DNA from 3 places in the Beduinella massiliensis genome. Region 3 is predicted to be linked to each of the others. Evidence: predicted binding sites of a transcription regulator. Region 3 holds the regulator's gene; each other region holds the start of a gene.
What was found. The regulator Rex, encoded in region 3, represses fermentation and respiration genes when NADH is low (regulators of the CRP and FNR family bind a similar motif). The targets are predictions, from matches to a motif close to ATTGTTAANNNNTTAACAAT.
Positions count from the first base shown of each region.

Region 1: the regulator Rex is predicted to act here: its motif matches at 1,154-1,173, upstream of C1725_RS13870 (phosphoglycerate kinase).
Region 2: the regulator Rex is predicted to act here: its motif matches at 1,608-1,627, upstream of C1725_RS04920 (flavocytochrome c).

Region 1 covers NZ_LT963430.1:2,855,321-2,858,596, reverse strand. Annotated here, with positions in the region: gene C1725_RS13875 (sugar-binding domain-containing protein) at 101-1,129, shown strand; gene C1725_RS13870 (phosphoglycerate kinase) at 1,307-2,494, shown strand; gene tpiA (triose-phosphate isomerase) at 2,588-3,276, shown strand, end outside.
Region 2 covers NZ_LT963430.1:951,482-954,757, forward strand. Annotated here, with positions in the region: gene C1725_RS04910 (DnaD domain protein) at 1-584, opposite strand, end outside; gene C1725_RS04915 (tyrosine-protein phosphatase) at 733-1,557, shown strand; gene C1725_RS04920 (flavocytochrome c) at 1,733-3,276, shown strand, end outside.
Region 3 covers NZ_LT963430.1:2,610,011-2,613,286, reverse strand. Annotated here, with positions in the region: gene C1725_RS12745 (hypothetical protein) at 1-261, shown strand, start outside; gene C1725_RS12740 (response regulator) at 258-1,025, shown strand; gene C1725_RS12735 (redox-sensing transcriptional repressor Rex) at 1,221-1,877, shown strand; gene C1725_RS12730 (VanW family protein) at 1,904-3,276, shown strand, end outside.

The DNA.
Region 1 (3,276 bases), 250 kb from region 3:
GCCCTTTTGGAAGCCTATGGTATACTAACGAGTGGGACGAAAATTGGCAAGCGGGACAAATAATGCCCGCGCGACTTCGCAAAGAGGTGCGCAGTTACAGATGGATGTAGAGATGATGGATACGGTCGCGCGGCTCGCGCCGGACCTGTGGCAGCAGATGGGCGTGCGGGCGCTGGTGCTGGAGCGGATTGGCGCGCTGCAGCCGATCGGCAGGCGTGCGCTTGCCTCGCGCCTGAACCTGCCGGAACGCGAGGTGCGGGCCCAGGCGGCGGCGCTGAGGGAGGCGGGTTTCGTCGAGTTGGACGCAGCCGGCATGACGCTGACGCCTTCGGCACAGGGCGTGTTGCCCGCAGCGCGCGAGATCAGCCACGGAATCCGTGCGCTGTCGATGCTGGAGGCATCGCTTTCCAGGCGGCTCGGCGTGTCGCGCGTGGTGGTCGTGCCGGGCGACGCGGACGAGGACGAATACGTTACCACGGAGGTGGGCATCGCGGCCGGGCAGAGGCTGCGCGGGCTGCTGCGGGACGGGGCCGTTCTCGCGGTCACGGGCGGCACGACCATCGCCCAGGTCGCGCGGAACCTGCCGGTCTGCGCGCCGCTGGACGTGCTCGTCGTGCCCGCGCGCGGCGGAAATGGACGAGCCGTGGAGACACAGGCGGGCACCCTGGCCGCGCTGATCGCTCAGCATCTGGGCGGCCACAACCGGCTGCTGCACATCCCGGACCGCGTGGACGGACGGGCGCTGCAGGCCGTGATGGAACTGCCGGAGGTGCGGGAGGTGCTGGAAATCATCGAGAGGGCCGACGTGCTGCTCCACGGCGTCGGGCGTGCGGACGACCTGGCGCACCATCGCCGCCTCAGCGAGGCGGAGGCGGCGGAGATGTTCAGGCGCGGCGGGGTCGCCGAGGCGTACGGCTACTTCTTCAACGCCCAGGGCGAGGTGGTCTACGCGGCGGCGAACATCGGCGTGAGTCTGGAGTCGCTGTCGCATATCCGCGCGATGATCGCCGTGGCGGCGGGCTCCAGCAAGGCGGAGGCGATTATCGCCGTCATGCGCGGACACCCGCACGAACTGCTGGTGACGGACGAGGGCGCGGCCAAACGCATGCTTGCCCTGCTGGCGGATTGACAGTGGCCAGGCTGACCCATTCTAATTGATATTTTTTTAACTGGTTCGCCGCCGGAAAGGGCTCGACAAGACCCCCCGGCGCGTGATAAAATGGAAGAAGAATGGACACAGATGCCTTAGCGTCTGCAACCATAATGTACCATCGTGCTGCGGCATGAAAAATGGAGGAGTGTAATCATGGCCAAGAAGACGATCGAAGACATCCAGGTTTCCGGCAAGAAAGTGCTCGTCCGCTGTGACTTCAACGTCCCGCTGGACGCCAACAAAAACATCACCGATGAAAACCGCATCAAGGGCGCGCTGCCGACGATTCAGTACCTGATCGACCACGGCGCGAAGGTCATCCTCTGCTCTCACCTGGGCCGTCCGAAGGGTGAGTTCAACATGAAGTACTCCCTCGCGCCTGTCGCGGCGCGCCTTACGCAGCTGCTGGGCAAGGAAGTCAAGCTGGCGAAGGACGTCGTCGGCGAGGATGCCCAAAAGCTCGCTTCCGAGCTCAAGGACGGCGACGTGATGATGCTCGAAAACGTTCGCTTCCACAAGGAAGAGGAGAAGAACGATCCGGAGTTTGCAAAGCAGCTCGCGTCCCTGGCCGAGGTATACGTGAACGACGCTTTCGGCACCGCGCACCGCGCGCATGCCTCCACCGAGGGCGTGGCGCATCTGCTGCACCCGGCGGTCGCGGGCTTCCTGATCGGCAAGGAGCTGGCCATCATGGGCAAGGCGCTGGAGAATCCGGACCGTCCGTTCGTCGCGATCCTGGGCGGCGCGAAGGTTTCCGACAAGATCGGCGTCATCAACAACCTGCTGGACAAGGTCGATACCCTGATCATCGGCGGCGGCATGAGCTACACCTTCCAAAAAGCGCTGGGCGGCAAGATCGGCAAGTCCCTGCTGGAGGAGGACAAGGTGGAGCTGGCCAAGGAGCTGATGGAAAAGGCGAAGCAGAAGGGCGTGAAGCTGCTGCTGCCGGTCGACAACGAAGCGGGCAACGACTTCTCCAACGACACGATGCGCATCACCGTGCACTCCAAGGAGATTCCGGACGGCTTTGAGGGCATGGACATCGGCCCGAAGACCCAGGTGATCTTCGCCAACGAGATCGCCAACGCGAAGACCGTCGTCTGGAACGGCCCGATGGGTGTGTTCGAGTTTGAAAACTTCGCCACCGGCACCCGCGCGATCGCCAAGGCCATGGCCGAGTGCGACGGCGTGACGATCATCGGCGGCGGCGACAGCGCGGCGGCTGTGGAGCAGATGGGCTTCGCCAAGAAGGTGACCCATGTTTCCACCGGCGGCGGCGCGAGCCTCGAATACCTGGAGGGCAAGACGCTTCCGGGCGTCGCGGCGCTGGACGACAAGTAAAATACCCCTTCAATCCCCGGACGGCATGAACAGGCCGTTCGGGGGTTTGACATGCACGCAGGCAGGACAAGATAACGTAAAGGAGAAATAAATATGCGCAAGCCGATTATTGCTGGAAACTGGAAGATGAACAAGACGCCCTCTGAGGCGAAGCAGCTCGTGCAGGAGCTCGTTCCGCTGGTCGCGGACGCCAACTGCGACGTGGTCGTCTGCACCCCGGCCGTCAACTTTGCGGCGGTGTACGAGGTCATCAAGGGCACCAACGTCAAGCTCGGCGCGGAGAACATGCACTGGAAGGAGTCCGGCGCGTACACGGGCGAGCTTTCCGCCGCGATGCTCAAGGAGTCCGGATGCGAATACGTCATTATCGGCCATTCAGAGCGCCGCCAGTACTTCGGCGAGACGGACGAGACGGTGAACCTGCGCACGCGCGCCGCGGTGGCGGCGGGGCTGATCCCGATCGTCTGCGTGGGCGAAAAGAAGGAACAGCGCGAGGCGGGCTACACGGACACGCTGGTAACCTATCAGACGCTGACGGCGCTGACGGGCCTGACGGCTGCCGAGGTGGAAAACGTCGTCATCGCTTACGAGCCGGTATGGGCCATCGGCACGGGCCTGACCGCGACGGACGAACAGGCGAACGAAACCATCGGCGTTATCCGCGCGGCGATCCGCAGCGTCTACGGCGACGCGGCGGACAAGGTGCGCATCCAGTACGGCGGCAGCATGAACCCGAAGAACGCGCACGGCCTGATGCAGAAGCCCGAAATCGACGGCGGCCT
Region 2 (3,276 bases), 1.7 Mb from region 3:
GTCATCTCCTCCACGTCTTCGATGGTCGTGACGCCGCCCTGCGCCCACTCGCGCGCGAGCGCGTCCGCCTTTTCAAAGGAGAAGCGGATGCCGTACAGGTCGATGCAGTGGCGGATGAGCATCAGCACCACCTCCTGCGGCAGCTCCAGAATCTCCATCCAGTCGTAGATGCGCTGGTAATCCTGCTCGTAGAGGCGGCGCTTTTTGTCAAAGAGGCTTCGCAGCTCCTCGTTGAACTCGCGGTAGCGGTACAGGTCCTGCGAAGGGTCCGTGCTCGCGGTGAGCTGGGCCTGCTTGAGGTTCTTGTAGGCGTAGGCGGGCGGGTTGTCGCCCACGCGGCGCACCGCGCCCTGGCGCTCCCAATACTGAAAGGCGCGGAACACCGCGTCTTCCTCCATCCCCAAATCCTTGGCCATGGCGGCAAGGCTCATGCGCTCGGCGGGATGGTAGCACTGCATCAGGCCGTAGATGTAGACCTTGACGAAATCGCCCGGCGCGCGCAGCATGTATTCCTGAATGTAGAGGTTCTCCAGCGGCGTGCAGTCGAAGAGGGCGTACGGATCCTGAAAGGTGCAAAAGGGCATGCGGCATTCTCTCCTGTATCGTTGATAGCGTTATGATAACACAAACGCGCGCGCAATACCAGCGCGAAAAGAGGCTGACCCGTCCCTGGCTTTAGGTGCGCGCGCCCGCGAAGTATGCTATACTGTGTGGAGCAAAGGAGGAATGCAGGTGGACAATCGTTGGATAGATACATCGCGCATCTCGCTGGAGGGGCTTCTCAACACGCGCGACCTGGGCGGCTGCCCGGCGGCGGGTGGGCTGCGCGTCCGCAGCGGGCGGCTGCTGCGCAGCGGCATGCTCGCGCGCGCCAGGGGGCGGGACATCGAAATCTTAAAGGCCGAGCACGGGCTTAGGACGGTGGTGGACTTTCGCACCCCCACGGAGGCGTCGCAGATGCCCGACCCCGCCATCGAAGGCGTGCGCTACGTCTCCGCGCCCCTGCTGGACGAGGAGAACCTCGGCGTCACCCGCGAGGCGAAGGTCGATTTTACGGACTACGTGGGCCAGATGCTCTTTTACGTGAAGACCGCCGGGACGGACATCGGCGCGTACTTTGAAAAGACCTACCCCGCCATCGCTACGGGCGAGGGGGCCATGCGCCAGCTCCGCCGCTTCTTCGACGTGCTGCTGGAGCAGGAGGAAGGCGCGGTGCTCTACCACTGCACGGCGGGCAAGGACCGCGTGGGCACGGCGACGGCGCTGCTGCTTTCGGCGCTGGGCGTCCCAAGGGAGCTGATCGTCGAGGATTTCCTCTTTACCAACGCCTGCCTGCGGGAGGAGACGGAGGGCATGATGCGCGCGGCGGCCACCCGCACCGAAGATGAGGCGGCGGTGCACGCGCTTGCGATGCTCAACTCTGTGCGAGCGAGCTATCTGGAGGCGGTCTTCGCCGCCATCGAGGCGCGCTTCGGCTCGGTGGAGGCCTACCTTTCGGACTGCATGGGCCTGACGGACGAGCGGCTTGCAAAGCTTAGGTCGATGTACCTCGCGTGAGGAACGGCGCGGAGGGGCACGCACCCATCCGCGCCGTTTGATCCCTGTTATTTGATATTTAAATATCAAATACTTTCTTTTTGTGTCCAAATATATGTTGATTTTGTGTGAGAGATTGATGTATAATAAACGAAGCGGGCGGTGCGCCCGGATTGTATTAAAGGAGGAGAAACACATGTTGGGAAGGAAAGCGCTGTCCGTGCTGCTGGTGCTCGCGATGCTGCTGGGCCTTGGTGCGGCCGCGTCGGCCGAGGGCATGACGCCGGGCACGTACACGCAGACGGTAAACGCGATGCACGGGCCGCTGACGGTGGAGGTGACCGTCAGCGCGGACAGGATTGAATCCGTCGAGGTGACGGATCACGTGGAGACGCCGGGCGTCGGCGACCAGGCGGTGAAGGACATTCCGGAGCGCGTCGTGGGCGCGCAGTCCCTCGCGGTGGACGCGGTCACGGGCGTCACGATTTCCAGCCGCGCGATTCTCTCCGCGGTGGAAAAGTGCCTGGCGGAGGCGGGCGCGGACGTGGACGCGCTGAAGGCCGCGCCTGAGAAGACCCCGGCGGGCGACGTCGAGGCCACGGCGGACGTCGTCATCGTGGGCGGAGGCGGCGCGGGCCTGGCGGCGGCGGTCGCGGCGACGGACGCGGGCGCGTCGGTCATCCTGATCGAGAAGTCCGGCTTCCTGGGCGGCAACTCGATCGTCGCGGGCGGCATCTACAACGCGCCCGACCCGACCAAGCAGGACTATGCCACCAACGTCTCCGGCGACTTGGGCTCGCTGGTGGAAGCGGCCATCGCGGAGGAACCCGTGAGCGACGCGCACAAGGCGCTGATGGACGCGGTGCGCGCGGAGTACGAGGCCTTCCGGCAGACCGATAAGACCATTTACGACAGCCCGAACTGGTTCGCGCTGCAGACCTGGAACGGCGGCGACAAGGTCGCCGAGCTGAGCATGGTGCAGGAGCTGGCGGACAATTCGCTCTCCAGCCTCAAGTGGCTGGAAGGCATGGGCATGGAGTTCACCGACACGATCACCCACGGCGCGGGCTCGCTGTACCCGCGCACGCACGCGGCCGTGAAGCCCAACGGCGTGGGCTACATCGACGCCTTTACGCAGACGCTTTCCAGCCGCGAGGGCTACACGCAGATGATGGAGACGACCGGCAAGAGCCTCATCGTGGAGGACGGCAAGGTCGTCGGCGTCGTCGCGGAGGGCAAGGACGGCAACGCCGTCACCCTGCACGCGACGAAGGGCGTCATCCTCGCGACCGGCGGCTTCGCGGGCAACGTGGAGCTGCGCCAGAAGTACTGCGAGGGCGAGAAGTGGCCCGACCTGAGCGCGAAGGTGCCGACCAGCAACATGCCGGCGGTCACCGGCGACGGCATCTTCATGGCCGAGGCGGCGGGCGCGCAGCTCGTCAACATGGAGCAGATTCAGCTTCTGCCCTACTGCAACCCGCAGACGGGCGCGACCTACGACATCATGAGCGGCAGCACGCTGGGTATCTTCGTCAACAAGGAAGGCACGCGCTTCGTGCGCGAGGACGGCCGCCGCGACGAGATGGCCAAGGCCATCATCGACCAGACGGACGGGATGATGTACATCGTCTTCAGCGGCGACAGCGCGAGCCTTGAGAGCAAGGCGCTGGGCGGCCTGACGCTGAGCTACTACCTGGAGCACAACATGGCGGGCTACGTGATGGCGGACACCGTCGCGGA
Region 3 (3,276 bases):
TCCGCACGCGTGGAGCATCGCTTGGATGCGGAGCGGATGAGCCGCATGCAGCCGAGAACCGTGACGCAGGAGGAAATGGAACAGGCGGGCGAGGGGGAAGACCCATGCCACGAGCTTGGTACGCCCTCCTACGCGGCGCCGCAGCCTCGCATGCAGCATGCGCAGGACGTGCAGGATGAGGCGCAGGAGCTGCTTCGGGGCATTATCCTCTCTGAAATTCTCACAAAACCTCAGGACAGGCGAAGGATGCGGATGCGATGAGTGAAAAGATACCGGTGGTCATTGCAGACGACGACGCGGGCATGCGGACCATCATGCGTAAGATGATCGAGCGCGTAGAAGGCTTTGAACTGCGCGGAGAGGCGACGAACGGCAGGGAACTGCTCGAAAAAGTGGAGCAGGAAAAGCCGCAGCTCGTCTTTCTGGACGTGGAGATGCCGGAAATGAGCGGTGTGGAAGCGGCGCGCGTCATTCAGGATACGGATCCTTCCATTATTCTGGTGTTTGCAACCGCGCACGATCAGTACATGGCCGATGCGTTTGAGGTGTATGCATTCGACTATCTGGTCAAACCGTTTAAACTCGAACGCGTGATGAAGACGCTGGAGCGCGCGCAGGACGTGTTGCTGAGGCGCGCGCAGGATGATCCGGTGCCTAACCCTACGCAGAATGCCGCGCCTCGGGCGAGGGTGGCGGCGGGAAGGCTCATGCTCCGCCACCGGGAGGGCGTCAACTTCGTCGCGATGGAAGATATCCTGCTCGTTCAGCGCGAAAATCGTGCGACCGTCCTTTACATGAAGGGTGGCGGCCGATTCGTGACGAGCGAGTCGCTGGGGGACATCGAGGCGCGGCTGGATCCCGAAATTTTCTATCGCTGCCATAAGTCCTACATCATCAACTTGCACGAAATCGACAGCATCACGCCATATGGACGATGGACCTATGTGGTTCGCCTTTGCGGCACGCAGCAGGACGCGCTCATCACGCACGAACGCTATGAAGAGCTGGAACGCCTGTTTTCGTGAATACAATCCGCCGGAAGCAACGCTTCCGGCGGATTACTGCATTTGGGGCGGTGCTTGTCCGACAAAATTTTGTGAAATCGGAGACGGCTCCGATGGATTTTCCCCTTGCGCACAAAAAAGGAAGCTGTTATACTAAACAGTACGGATGTCATCATAACAGCCGGAATGACAATGAAGTGAGTGGGGTGCAAGCAGATGGCCTACCGTTCCCGCGTCTCCGACGCCGTTGTCCGCCGCCTGCCGGGCTATTACAGGCACCTGCGTGAATTGGAAAAAGCAGGCGTTACCCGAATTTCGTCTCAGGAGCTTGGCGAACGAATGGGATTAACTGCCTCGCAAATTCGGCAGGATATCAACTGCTTTGGCGGTTTTGGCCAGCAGGGGTTTGGGTACCATGTATCTGAACTGAAGATGCGCATCGCGGAAATTCTGGGAATTACGCGCGAGTATCACGTCATCATCATTGGCGCGGGCAATATCGGCCGTGCGGTGGCGAACTACTCTTCTTTTGCGCGGGAAGGCTTCAAGGTACAGGCGATGTTCGATGTATCCCCCGCGCTCGTCGGAATCGACGTGCATGGCATCGTCGTGCAGCCGATTGAAAAGCTGGATGGATGGCTCGCTTCGCACGGCGTCGACATCGCCGTGCTCGCCGTGCCCCATGCGGCGGCGCAGCAGATGTGCGACCGACTGATCCAGGGGGGCGTGCGCGCTATCTGGAATTTTGCGCCGGTCGATTTGAGTACCCCGGAAAATTTCCCCGTCGTCAATGTTCACCTGAGCGATACCCTGCATATCCTTTCCTACAGGATGCACGAGCAGGAGCTCTTGGCTGAAAAGGGCGATCAATAAACGCATCGAGAAGGAGACCCCGCGACATGCCGAGCCAGAAAACGCCGGGAAGGCCGGGCGGCGACGTCAGCCGCTTTCAGCGTCCGGGCAGCGAAACGAGCCAAAGAAACACGCAGGTGCGGCGCATGCCGCCTCCGCGGAACGCGTACGAAAGAGAAGAAAAGAAGGTCTTTCCCTATTGGACGATTCCGGTCGTCTTCGTGTGCGTAGGGCTCCTTTCCCTGATATCCTGGTGGGTCGCGCAGGAGTATCAGGTTTATCAGCAGTTTCAGGAGGTATCCCGGCAGGTGGCCGTCGATACGTTCTATCCGGGCATTCGCGTAAACGGCACGGATATCGGCGGCATGACGATGGGAGAGGCCCAGGCTACCCTGGAATCGCATACCAATCAGCAGAGCGAGGCGTTCGCCATCGGGATCACGTATGGCGACAAAAAATGGCGGATCACGTCCGAAGAGGTTCCTATCCGCTTCGATACGCAGGAAGTGCTCGCCAGAGCCTATGCGCTGGGAAGGCGCGGAAGCCTGAAACAGCGCTACAGCGACGTTCAGATGCTGAAAACCGGCGGAGCGTCCTTTGAAACGGGACTCGGATACGACAAGGGAAAGGTACGCGAGCTGACGGACGTAGTCGTCGCCCGCATCGATCAGCCTGCGACGGACGCGACGCTGTACGCCTTTGACCCAGTGACGAAGACGTTCGTCTTTACGCCGGAGCAGGTAGGTTATGCCGCAGACGCGGATAGGCTGTATCGCGACGTGGTGGAGGCGCTGGATGCCGGACGTTACGACGCGGTGGTCGAGGTTACGGGAGCGCCTGTTCAGCCAGCGGTCACCCAGGCGATGCTGACCCCGATGTTCGGACGCGTTTCCTCCTTTACGACGGAGACGACGAAGGACAACAACCGCAACACGAACATCGCGCTTTCGTCCGACGCGCTCAACGGCCGGGTGGTCATGCCCGGCGAGACGCTCTCCTTTAACGAGTGCACCGGCCAGCGCACCAAGGCCAAGGGCTACAAAGAGGCGGGCGCGATTTCCGGTGGACAGCTGATCGACGACACGGGAGGCGGCGTGTGCCAGACTTCCTCGACGCTCTTTAATGCGGTTGTCCGCGCAAACCTGGAAATCGTGGATCGTTCGCAGCATTCTTGGCCGAGCACGTATGTGCCTAAGGGCGAGGACGCGGCGGTGGACTGGCCGAGACTGGACTTCGTCTTCCGCAACAATACGGATTTCCCAGTCTTTATTCTTGCGTGGTACGAGGATCAGAAGGTCACGGTCGAGGTGTACGGCAAGATGCTGGAAAACGGCACGACGATCAACCTGTACTCCGAAACCATACGCACGCTGACGCCGTCCGACGAGGTGATTTATACCCGCGACGAGTCGATGGCCAG